One region of the Pseudomonas sp. GW821-FHT09E04 genome, then DNA from elsewhere that is predicted to be linked to it. Evidence: riboswitches for the same ligand, from Rfam matches in the RefSeq annotation. Region 1 holds a riboswitch; the other holds the start of a gene.
What was found. Region 1 has a riboswitch for cobalamin ahead of cobO (cob(I)yrinic acid a,c-diamide adenosyltransferase). Riboswitches for the same ligand answer to the same signal wherever they lie in the genome.
Positions count from the first base shown of each region.

Region 2: another riboswitch for cobalamin. It lies ahead of AC07N4_RS03230 (CbtB domain-containing protein); the one in region 1 lies ahead of cobO (cob(I)yrinic acid a,c-diamide adenosyltransferase).

Region 1 covers NZ_JBWKOR010000002.1:25,989-31,420, forward strand. Annotated here, with positions in the region: gene bluB (5,6-dimethylbenzimidazole synthase) at 1-377, opposite strand, end outside; gene AC07N4_RS06365 (cobyrinic acid a,c-diamide synthase CobB) at 374-1,669, opposite strand; gene cobO (cob(I)yrinic acid a,c-diamide adenosyltransferase) at 1,666-2,277, opposite strand; cobalamin riboswitch at 2,359-2,584, opposite strand; gene AC07N4_RS06375 (hypothetical protein) at 2,751-3,335, shown strand; gene AC07N4_RS06380 (PQQ-dependent sugar dehydrogenase) at 3,402-4,715, shown strand; gene AC07N4_RS06385 (C40 family peptidase) at 4,785-5,321, opposite strand.
Region 2 covers NZ_JBWKOR010000001.1:712,382-717,813, forward strand. Annotated here, with positions in the region: gene cobN (cobaltochelatase subunit CobN) at 1-1,128, opposite strand, end outside; gene cobW (cobalamin biosynthesis protein CobW) at 1,132-2,205, opposite strand; cobalamin riboswitch at 2,305-2,514, opposite strand; cobalamin riboswitch at 3,245-3,465, shown strand; gene AC07N4_RS03230 (CbtB domain-containing protein) at 3,588-3,785, shown strand; gene AC07N4_RS03235 (CbtA family protein) at 3,797-4,498, shown strand; gene AC07N4_RS03240 (cobalamin biosynthesis protein) at 4,495-4,908, shown strand; gene cobM (precorrin-4 C(11)-methyltransferase) at 5,000-5,432, shown strand, end outside.

The DNA.
Region 1 (5,432 bases):
GGCAGCGTGCGACGGCCGAAAATGTGCCGTTCGCGATCGTCCATCAAGGCTGCGACCAACACTTCCGCACAGTCGTTGATGCCCTCGACCTTGAGTTTCATGAACTCGTCACTGCGCTCGCCGAGGGCTTCGGCGGTGCGTACACGTTCTTCTTCAACAAGGTTCTGGATCTGGCCACGCAGCGCGCGGTCGCTGATACGGATGAAGCGCCACGGCTGCATCAGACCGACGCTCGGCGCCTGATGTGCGGCTTCAAGCAATCGGCGCAGCAATTCAGGCTCGACCGTGCCGCCGCTGAAGTGGCGCATGTCGCGGCGTTCGGCGATGGCGCGGTAGACCGCTTCGCGCTCGGTTTCAGTGAATGCGTTGTCGGTCATGGCACCAACAGTGCGGCAATCGCCGACGGATTCGACGGGAAGTAAAAGTGCACGTACGAGGCGGTCATCCGCCCTTCCCGATACACCGCTTCGGCACCGCGCCCGCCATTGGGGCTGTGGCCACGGGCAATGGGTGTCAGTTCGGTGGTGGTCAGGGAATGGTGATAAGTGTGACCGCGCAGCAAGCCTTCCGGCAGTTCGACCTCTTGCAAGGCCAGCGCGGCCAGACGTTTCTGCATCACGGCATCGCCACTCAGCAGGCCGACCAAATCAGCGCGGGTGCCTTCGACATCGGTCAACGAATCCAGCAGATAGAGCATGCCGCCACATTCGGCGAGTAACGGTTTGCCGGCGGCGTGATGCGCGCGGATCGCTTTGAGCATGTCGGCGTTTTGCGACAAGGCCACGTGGTGCAGTTCCGGATAACCGCCGGGCAGGTACAAGCTGTCGGCCTCAGGCAATTGCGTATCGCGGATCGGCGAGAAGAAACTCAACTCCGCGCCCATCGCCCGCAACAGATCAAGGCTGGCGCCATAGGTGAAGGCAAACGCCTCGTCTCGGGCGACGGCAATCCGCACGCCGTCGAGCAGCCTTTCGGTATTCACGATTTCAGGTGCGGCGAATTCGACGGCCGGTGGCAGCGCTACCTCGCAAGTGCTGGCCAGCGCTTCGGCGGCGGCGTCGAGGCGCACATCGAGGTCATTGAGCTCGCTGGCCTGCACCAGGCCAAGATGGCGACTTGGCAGTTCGATCCCGGTTTCCCGGGACAACGCACCGTACCAGCGCAAACCTTCAGTGAGGCTGCCTTCGAGCAACTGTGCATGGCGCACGGTGCCGACGCGGTTGGCCAGCACGCCGGCGAACGGCAGGTCCGGCTGGTAGCGCGCCAGACCCAGCGCCAAGGCGCCGAAGGTCTGGGCCATGGCCGTGCCATCGATCACGCCGAGTACCGGCACGCCGAAATGCCGCGCCAGGTCGGCGCTCGACGGTGTGCCGTCGAACAAGCCCATCACGCCTTCGATCAGGATCAGATCGGCTTCAGCGGCGGCTTCCCACAACAGACGTCGACTTTCCTGCTCGCCGACCATCCACATGTCCAGTTGATAGACCGGCGCACCGCTGGCGCGCTCGAGGATCATCGGGTCGAGAAAGTCCGGGCCGCATTTGAATACGCGAACCTTGCGCCCCTGATTGCGGTGCAGACGGGCCAGCGCGGCGGTGACAGTGGTCTTGCCCTGGCCGGAGGCCGGCGCGGCGATCAATACCGCCGGGCAGTGACGTGGTTGATTCAAAGTTCGACGCCTTTCTGCGCTTTGATACCGGCCTGGAAGGCGTGTTTGATCATGCCCATTTCGGTGACGGTGTCGCCCATCTCGATCATTTCCGGCTTGGCAGCGCGGCCGGTGACGATCACATGCTGCATCGGCGGACGGGCCTGCAGATCGCTGAGCACCTGATCCAGATCGAGGTAGCCGTGCTTGAGGGCGATGTTCAGCTCATCGAGCACCACCAGACCGATCGACGGATCACGCAGCAGTTCGCGGGACACTTCCCATGCAGCTTCGGCAGCGGCGATGTCGCGCTGGCGATCCTGGGTTTCCCAAGTGAAGCCCTCGCCCATCACATGAAAACGTACCTGCTCGGGGAAGCGGCGGAAGAACAGTTCCTCCCCGGTGCTGTTGCGGCCCTTGATGAACTGCACCACGCCGCACTGCATGCCGTGGCCCATGGCGCGGGCGAGCATGCCGAACGCCGAGCTGCTTTTGCCTTTGCCATTGCCGGTCAGCACCAGCACCAGGCCGCATTCGTCTGGCGAATTGGCGATGCGCTCGTCGATCACGGCTTTTTTGCGCTGCATGCGCGCCAGGTGGCGCTCGTCGCGTTCGGGGGAATCAGTCATGGGGGAGCTCTCCGTTGAGGCTGGATAACGGCGGGCAGGCACAAGAATAGACGGCAACAAGCCTGGCATCGCCCACCGTGATGCCGCTGGATGGATCAGGCCGGTCTCCGGGCTCATGAGCGGCCTTGGCCTGGCTGCGCGCCTTCCCGCTTTGCAGCAGTGGCATTAGACGCAGCTTTTACTCATTTACCGTTGCGGGGGCAGCGCCGGGATCGTGATGGTTCTTCGCTTGAAGACCCGCCTCACCGGCTTCCCTGTTTCACTCTGTCGACAGCGGTCACAGAGCACCTGAAACAAGCCGCGAAGGTTAGAGGGTTGGGGGTGGAGCGTCAAATGAAGAGGCCCCCTGAAAGCGAATAACTGCCGTCGATCAATTATCTGACGCCAATCTTGTGCCACACTGTCAGCAGTGATATCAAAGAGCCATGCTTTTTGAATGCAGAGAGCACATCACAATAACAAGGGAGAGCACCATGCAAGGCATGATCATCAGCAATCCGCGGCTGGAATTCCTGCGCCCGGTGCTGGAACGCTGGTTTGACTGTATCGACCGCTACAACGCCGTGCGCGGCGACAACGACACGCCGTACTGGCACGACGAAAAAGCCAACCTCGGCCTGTTGTCCGCCGCCGCGTGGATGGCCGAACTGGTCACCCTGCGCGACACCGCCACCCGCAAGCAGAACGAGGAAGGCGAGCGCAATGCCCGCGCCGACCTGTTCCTGGCCGGCGCCGAAGATCGCGCCTACATCCAGGCGACGCAACGCTGGCCGCGCGTCAACAGCCTGAATCTGACCCAGGCCCTGGCCGATATCACCAGCGACGCCAAGCGCATCAGCTACGCCAGCGATCTCAAGCTCGGCTGCCTGTTCGTCGCCCCACAGAAAGCCCAGCACAGCGCCAGCCCCGAGGAACTGCAGGACATGGTCGACGACCTGCAAAAGGAACACACCTGCGCCGTCGCCTGGTATTTCCCCTACGCCTATCGCAAATTGCGCAGCGAGGCCGGCAACTACCACCCCGGCATTGCCGTGCTGTTCAAGGAGGCACGCGGCTGAGCGGTTGAACCATCGGGCTCGCGCACTTCTCTATGATTAGGAATGCATTCATAGGGAAGATCAGTAATGCGCAAGCCCCACCTCGTTTTCGTCATCGCACTCGCCGGAGGGCTCACCGCCTGTGGTGAATCCTCCAGCCTGCAAGTCTCGGACGGCACCGGCCCGTCTCCCAAACTGCCCGAACCGAACAAGACCCTGATCCCGACGGTGAACATCGCCCCGGCGATCGGCTGGCCGGCGGGTGCGAAACCAACGCCAGCCGCAGGCACCCAAGTGGCCGCATTCGCCGAAAACCTCGATCACCCGCGCTGGCTCTACGTGCTGCCCAATGGCGATGTGCTGGTGGCGGAAACCAATGCCCCGCCGAAACCGGACGATGGCAACGGGATACGTGGCTGGGTGACGAAGAAAATCATGGGCCGCGCCGGCGCCGGGGTTCCCAGCCCGAATCGCATCACCCTGTTGCGCGACGCTGATCACGATGGCGTGGCCGAAACCCGCACGGTATTTCTACAAAATCTGAATTCTCCGTTCGGTATGACCCTGGTCGGCAACGATCTGTACGTCGCCGACACCGACCGCTTGCTGCGCTTTCACTACGAACCCGGCGCAACCGAGATCAAGAACCAGCCGATCAAGGTCGTGGATCTGCCGGGCGGCCCGCTCAACCATCACTGGACCAAGAACGTCATCGCCAGCAAGGACGGCAGCAAGCTGTACGTCACCGTCGGCTCGAACAGTAACGTCGGCGAAAACGGCCTGGATCAGGAAGAAGGCCGCGCGGCAATCTGGGAAGTGGACCGTGCGACCGGCAATCACCGGATCTTCGCCTCGGGCATCCGCAATCCCAACGGTCTGGCCTGGGAACCCAAAAGCGGCGCGCTGTGGACAGCAGTGAACGAACGGGACGAGATCGGCAGCGACCTGGTGCCGGACTACATCACCTCGGTCAAGGACAGCGGGTTTTATGGCTGGCCATTCAGCTATTACGGCCAGCATGTCGATGTCCGCGTCGAACCACAACAGCCAGAGATGGTGGCCAAGGCCATCGCTCCCGACTACGCCGTCGGCCCGCATACCGCCTCACTGGGGCTGACGTTCGCCGAGGGCAACACGTTGCCAGCACAATTCAAGGAGGGCGCGTTCATCGGCCAGCATGGCTCGTGGAATCGCAAGCCGCACAGTGGCTACAAGGTGATCTTCGTCCCGTTTGCCGCAGGCAAACCGAGCGGAACGCCAGTGGACGTGCTGACCGGCTTCCTCGACAAGGACGAGAACGCTTTAGGGCGCCCGGTCGGCGTGGTGATCGACCAACAAGGTGGATTGCTGGTGGCGGATGATGTGGGGAACAAGGTGTGGCGAGTTTCGGCGGCTAAATAGCCCGGCCCTGAAACAAAAAAACCTGTGGGAGCCAATGTGCTCCCACAGGTTTTTTATTGTTTCGGATGACTACGGGTTATGCGCCAGATGCTCCGGCTGCAGAACGCGCTTGGCACTCAGGTAGGCCTTCTGCCAATACGCCTTCGACAGGCTGTCCAGCTTCACCGTGCCACCGGTGGCTGGTGCGTGAACGAAGCGCCCTTCCCCGACGTAAATCCCCGCATGGCTGACCTGAGAGCCGCCATTGGTGGCGAAGAAGATCAGGTCGCCGGTCTGCAACCCTTCCTTGCCGACATTCGGCGCCTGCATGACGATCAACTCGCGCGTCGAGCGCGGCAGGCTGATGCCGGCGGCATCGCGGTAAACGAAACCGATCAGGCCACTGCAATCGAAGCCCGAGTCCGGCGTGTTGCCGCCCCAGCGATAAGGCGTACCCACCAGCCCGAGCGCACGGAACAGCACGTCTTCGGCAGCGGGAGAAAAAGCCTGGGAGGATCCGAACACAATCGGCGCGCGAACCACAGGGGCTGGCGGCGGAGTGCGACTGGCGCAAGCGCTGAGCAGCGCTGCGAAGAACATCAGGGCGAGGCGGGCCGGCATCGTCATAAGCAGAACATCCTGATCTGGCTGCGGCTTTTACTGCCGATTCGACAGAAAACAAAACCGCCTGCGTTGGGACGCAGGCGGTTTGCCATCAATATAGATCAGGATTCTAGC
Region 2 (5,432 bases), on a different contig from region 1:
TTCAGCGTTCGGCACCCGCGCCAGATCGACCCAGCGCCGCGCCAGTTCGGCGACGAAATCCATGCGCTCAGGCTGCGCCCGATAACACACGACATCGGACTGACTGCGCTCGCTGCGCCAGGCCAGATCCTTGAAGCTGATCGGTCGGCTGATGATCCGGCCGTCCAGCTCCGGCAAGGCGATGTGCATCGCCAGATCCCGAGGGCCGAGGCCCTGCTCGCTGTCACGCCAACCTGGCTCGTTGTCCTGGGCGCAGATCGCCTGGATCACCGGAATGTTGCGACGGAACGGCCGCAGATGTGGCGCTTCCGGGCTGGACTGGGCGAAACCGGTGGTGTTCAAAATCACCCCAGCCTCGACCTCATCCAGCCAGTCCTCGACCACCGACAGGCAACCGGGCTCTTTCAAACTGGCAACGGCGATCGGCAGCGGATTGAGTCCGGCAGCCTGCAACCGTTGGCAGAACACGTCGATAAACGCCGTGTTGGCCGCTTGCAAATGCGAGCGATAAAACAACACCGCCGCGACCGGTTGACCGGGCAGCCAATCGGTTTGCCAGTCGCTCAGTGCGGCGGTGTTTTTGTTTGGGTGGTAAATCGCCGTGCGCGGCAGCGTTTGCGGCTCGCCCCACACGTAATCCCGCGCCAGCCAGCGATTGGCCAGACAGCGGAAGAAGTCCAGCGCATTGCCCATGCCGCCCTGACGCAGGAACTGCCAGAGCCGGTCACGATCCTCGGCGCCCACGGTGCTCAAGTCGCTGAGCTCCGGGTCGGGACGGTCATCGCCCGGCACCAGAATCACCTGCACGCCACGCTCGGACAACTCGACCAGCCGCTCGACGCCATAACGCCAATAAGCGATGCCGCCATGCAGCGAAATCAGAATGACCTTGGCGTGGCGCAGCACTTCGTCAACGTAGAGGTCGACCGACGCATGGTTCTGCACCTGCATCGGGTTGGCCAGCCGCACGCTCGGGTAATCTTCGGGCAGCTGCTGCGCGGCTTCGGCGAGCAGCGCAAGGCTGGAGTCGCCGCTGCACAGGATCACCAGCTCGGCGGGGGTTTGTCCTAGATCGGCAATGTTGTCATCCGACACGAAACCGCCGGGCTGGGTCCTGAGCAGGTGCATGGCTTAAACGCTGAGCGCGGCGCGCAATTGCGCTTCGAGCTTGGCCGCGTCCAGTTCCTGGCCGATCAACACCAGACGCGTCACACGTGCCTCATCGGCGCCCCATTGACGGTCGAAATGCTTGTCGAAACGCGTGCCCACGCCCTGGATCAGCAAGCGCATCGGCTTGTTCGGGATCGCCGCGAAGCCTTTGACCCGCAGGATGCCGTGCTGAACCACCAGTTGCGTCAGCGCATCGAGCAACAGGCTTTCGTCGGCTTGCGGCAGTTCGATGGAGATCGAATCGAAAGCATCGTGATCGTGGTCGTCATGATCGTCATCGCCTTCACCGTGGTGGTGATCGTGATGGCTGTGGCGACTGTCGATGTGCTCTTCGGAACCGGCACCGAGGCCGATCAGCACGTCCAGCGGCAGACGGCCGTTGCTGGCTTCGATGATTTTCACCGCTGGCGGCAGCTCTTCGGCGACTTCCAGGCGTACGCGAGCGAGGTCTTCAGGGCTGGTCTGGTCGGCCTTGTTGAGGATCACCAGATCGGCGCTGGCCAGTTGGTCGGCGAACAGTTCGTGCAGTGGTGATTCGTGGTCCAGGTTCGGGTCGAGTTTGCGCTGGGCGTCAACCTGATCCGGGAACGCGGCGAAGGTGCCGGCGGCCACGGCCGGGCTGTCGACCACGGTGATCACCGCGTCAACGGTGCAGGCGCTACGGATTTCCGGCCACTGGAAGGCTTGCACCAGCGGTTTTGGCAGAGCCAGGCCCGAAGTTTCGATGAGGATGTGGTCGAGGTCACCGCGACGGGCCACCAGTTCGCGCATCACCGGGAAGAACTCTTCCTGAACCGTGCAGCACAGGCAGCCGTTGGCCAGTTCGTAGACGCGGCCGGTGGCTTCTTCTTCGGTGCAGCCGATGGTGCACTGCTTGAGGATTTCACCGTCGATGCCCAGCTCGCCAAACTCGTTGACGATCACCGCGATACGGCGGCCCTGAGCGTTGTCGAGCATGTGCCGCAGCAAGGTGGTTTTGCCCGAGCCGAGGAAGCCGGTGACGATGGTGACGGGGAGTTTGGCCAGTGTTTTCATCGGATGCCCTTTGGCAAGGTGGCGGGCATACGGGACGAGACCGGCAACACGGGTGCGTGCCTGGAGAGTTCGCCACCGGATCACCCCGCCCGGTTGAAAGTGAGAATCTGTGACGAGGCAGGTCTCCTGGCTGACGGTGTTCAGGCCTTGGCCCGGCGTTTACTGCGCCTTCCCGCTGGCTCTGGATTGAGCTGGCAGTGGCGTGGCAGCGAACAGCACCGTTCACAGTTGCGGGGGCAGCCGCGGCTTGGACCGCGTTCCCTTCTTAGCTTCGGCGTGGGCCGAAGAACCTCGAAAGCGCAAGGCTACGCAGGGTGTGGGGATGGGTCAATGGTTCGTGGAGTTTGGGAACGAGAGCATATCCGTTGCTTCGGGTGCTGCCGCTGGCGGTTTCGCTCTTACAGCGAGTCCCTTTTTCAAACGCCAAAAAGGAACCAAAAGGCTTTTGCCCCGGCGTACGGCACTTCGCTTAGGCTCAGTGTTCCCTCGCTACGGTGTCCATCAGGGGGCATCGCCTCCGGTTTGCTTCGCTGCACCTCCTCTCGATGTATGCGGCTTCGCCGCACGGCGCTACGCGCCTACCCCCTGATGAACACCTCTGCTCGGCCTGCCGAAGGGGCAAAAAATCAAAAGCCAGAGCCAGAGCAAAAGCCAGATCAAAAGCCCCTCACCACGATGAGCGTTAGCTCAAGTACCGCTTTTGATCGCAAGGCCCGTCGGCAGGCTGAGTGGAGGGATTGATCCGGGGGTGGGAGCGCAGCGACCGTTTGGCGAAGCCAAACACATCGAGAGGAGGTGCAGCGAAGCAAACCGTAGGCGATGCCCCCGGATCAATCCCGGAGCGAAGGAACCCGAGCCACAGCGAGGGCCGTACGTCAGGGTAAAGCCTTTTTGGTGGACCTGCCCCGGCACTCCGGGCGTTTGGAAAAAGTGACCCGCCGTAAGGGCGGAACCCTAAGTGGCCATAACCGCAGCAACGGATATGCCCACAAAAACGGATATGCCCACAAAATTGACTAAATTCCCCAACCCATGGTCTCCTACACAACTTGTTACGGGTGCCCTGCAAAGGGTGAAACGGGAAACCGGTGAATCATGTGCTTTACTCTAAAGCCATGTCAGTCCGGTGCTGCCCCCGCAACGGTAAGCGAGCGAAGCGTCAGATCCACTGTGCCCCCAGGCATGGGAAGGTGACGCTTGCAGGTCGGCAGACAGCCACCCCTCGTGAGCCCGGAGACCGGCCCGCAACACACAGTACGCATCTTGCGTCACTGAACATAACAAACCCGCGGTGGGCGGGCGCTGTTCGAACCTCTGCGTGCCCGACTCGCAGGGGTTTTCATGCGCACCGTTCACCCGCTGACACTCCAGAGGGAAGCGCCATGTCGATCATCAGCAGCACCGGCAGCAACACGGACAAAATCTCCAGCACCACCACCCTGAGCCAACGCCTGACCGCTGCGATCTTCGCGTCGATCCTGGGTGCCAGCCTGGTCTATTTCGCCGGTTTCTCGCACATCGAAGCGGTTCACAACGCCGCTCACGATACCCGCCACAGCGCCGCGTTCCCGTGCCACTGAGACCTGACGACATGATCAAGCGTATTGCGCAGACCGCAGGTTTCACCGGCCTTCTGGCCGCCCTGCTCCTGACGTTGCTGCAAAGCTTCTGGGTGTCGCCGCTGATTCTTCAGGCAGAGACCTTCGAGAAAGCCGAGCCGGTTGCCGCCGTTCACGAACACGCCGCCGGCACCGCCGCCCACACCCACGATGCCGAAGCCTGGGAGCCGGAAGACGGCTGGCAGCGCGTGGTTTCCACTACCGGCGGCAATCTGGTCGTGGCCGTGGGTTTCGCCCTGATGCTGGCCGGTCTGTACACCCTGCGTGCGCCGACCAAGACGTCGCAAGGCCTGCTCTGGGGTCTGGCGGGTTACGCGACTTTCGTGCTCGCACCGACACTGGGCCTGCCACCTGAGCTGCCGGGCACCGCCGCTGCAGACCTGGCGTCGCGCCAGATGTGGTGGATCGGCACTGCCGCGTCGACCGCTGTCGGCCTGGCGCTGATCGCGTTCGGTGGCAACTGGTTGCTGAAGATCCTCGGCGTGGCGATTCTCGCTGTGCCACACGTGATCGGCGCCCCGCAACCGGAAGTGCACTCGATGCTCGCGCCGGAAGCACTGGAAGCTCAATTCAAAATCGCTTCGCAGTTGACCAACGTGGCGTTCTGGCTGGCCCTGGGCCTGATCAGCGCCTGGTTGTTCCGCCGCAAAAGCGATGGTCAATACCACGCATGACCGATGACAGCGCAGCGCCGACTCTGGTGGTCGGCCTGGGCTGCCAGCGCGGCTGCCCGGCCAGTACGCTGCGCGCCTTGCTCGACCAGGCCCTGCAGGCTCATCGCATCGAACTCGAAGCGGTCAAGGCCCTGGCCAGTATCGACCTGAAACGCGACGAACCCGGCCTGCAGGAACTGGCGGCACAACTGGCGCTGCCGCTGCTGTATTTCAGCAGCGAAGAACTGGCCAGTTATCAGCAACGCCTGAGTCACCATTCGCAGATCGCTTTCGAACGCACCGGTTGCTACGGGGTGGCGGAAAGCGCCGCACTGGCGCTTGCCGAACAACTGATCCAGGCCCCGGCAAAACTGCTGATTTCCCGGCAAAAGTACGCCCAGGCAACCCTGGCATTGGCCGGCGCGGCGTAAATTCCCGATAATCCTCGCTTTCGATCATGAGCATTCTTCATCTGAACTGCTCTTGAAGCCTCGACCTGCCCTACTTTCACAGGATCCAACGATGACCGTTTACTTCATCGGCGCCGGCCCCGGCGACCCGGAATTGATCACTGTCAAAGGTCAGCGACTGATTCGCAGCTGCCCGGTGATCATCTATGCAGGTTCGCTGGTGCCGGCGGCGGTGCTGGACGGTCATTCGGCTGAAACCGTGGTCAACAGCGCCGAACTGCATCTGGAACAGATCATCGATCTGATCAAGACCGCCCACGCCAAGGGCCAGGACGTGGCGCGGGTGCATTCGGGCGATCCGAGCCTGTATGGCGCCATCGGCGAGCAGATCCGTTATCTGCGCGAGCTGGACATCCCGTTCGAGATTGTCCCCGGCGTAACCGCCACTGCTGCCTGCGCGGCGTTGTTGGGCGCCGAACTCACTCTGCCGGACATCTCGCAAAGCGTGATCCTGACCCGTTACGCGGACAAGACCGCGATGCCCG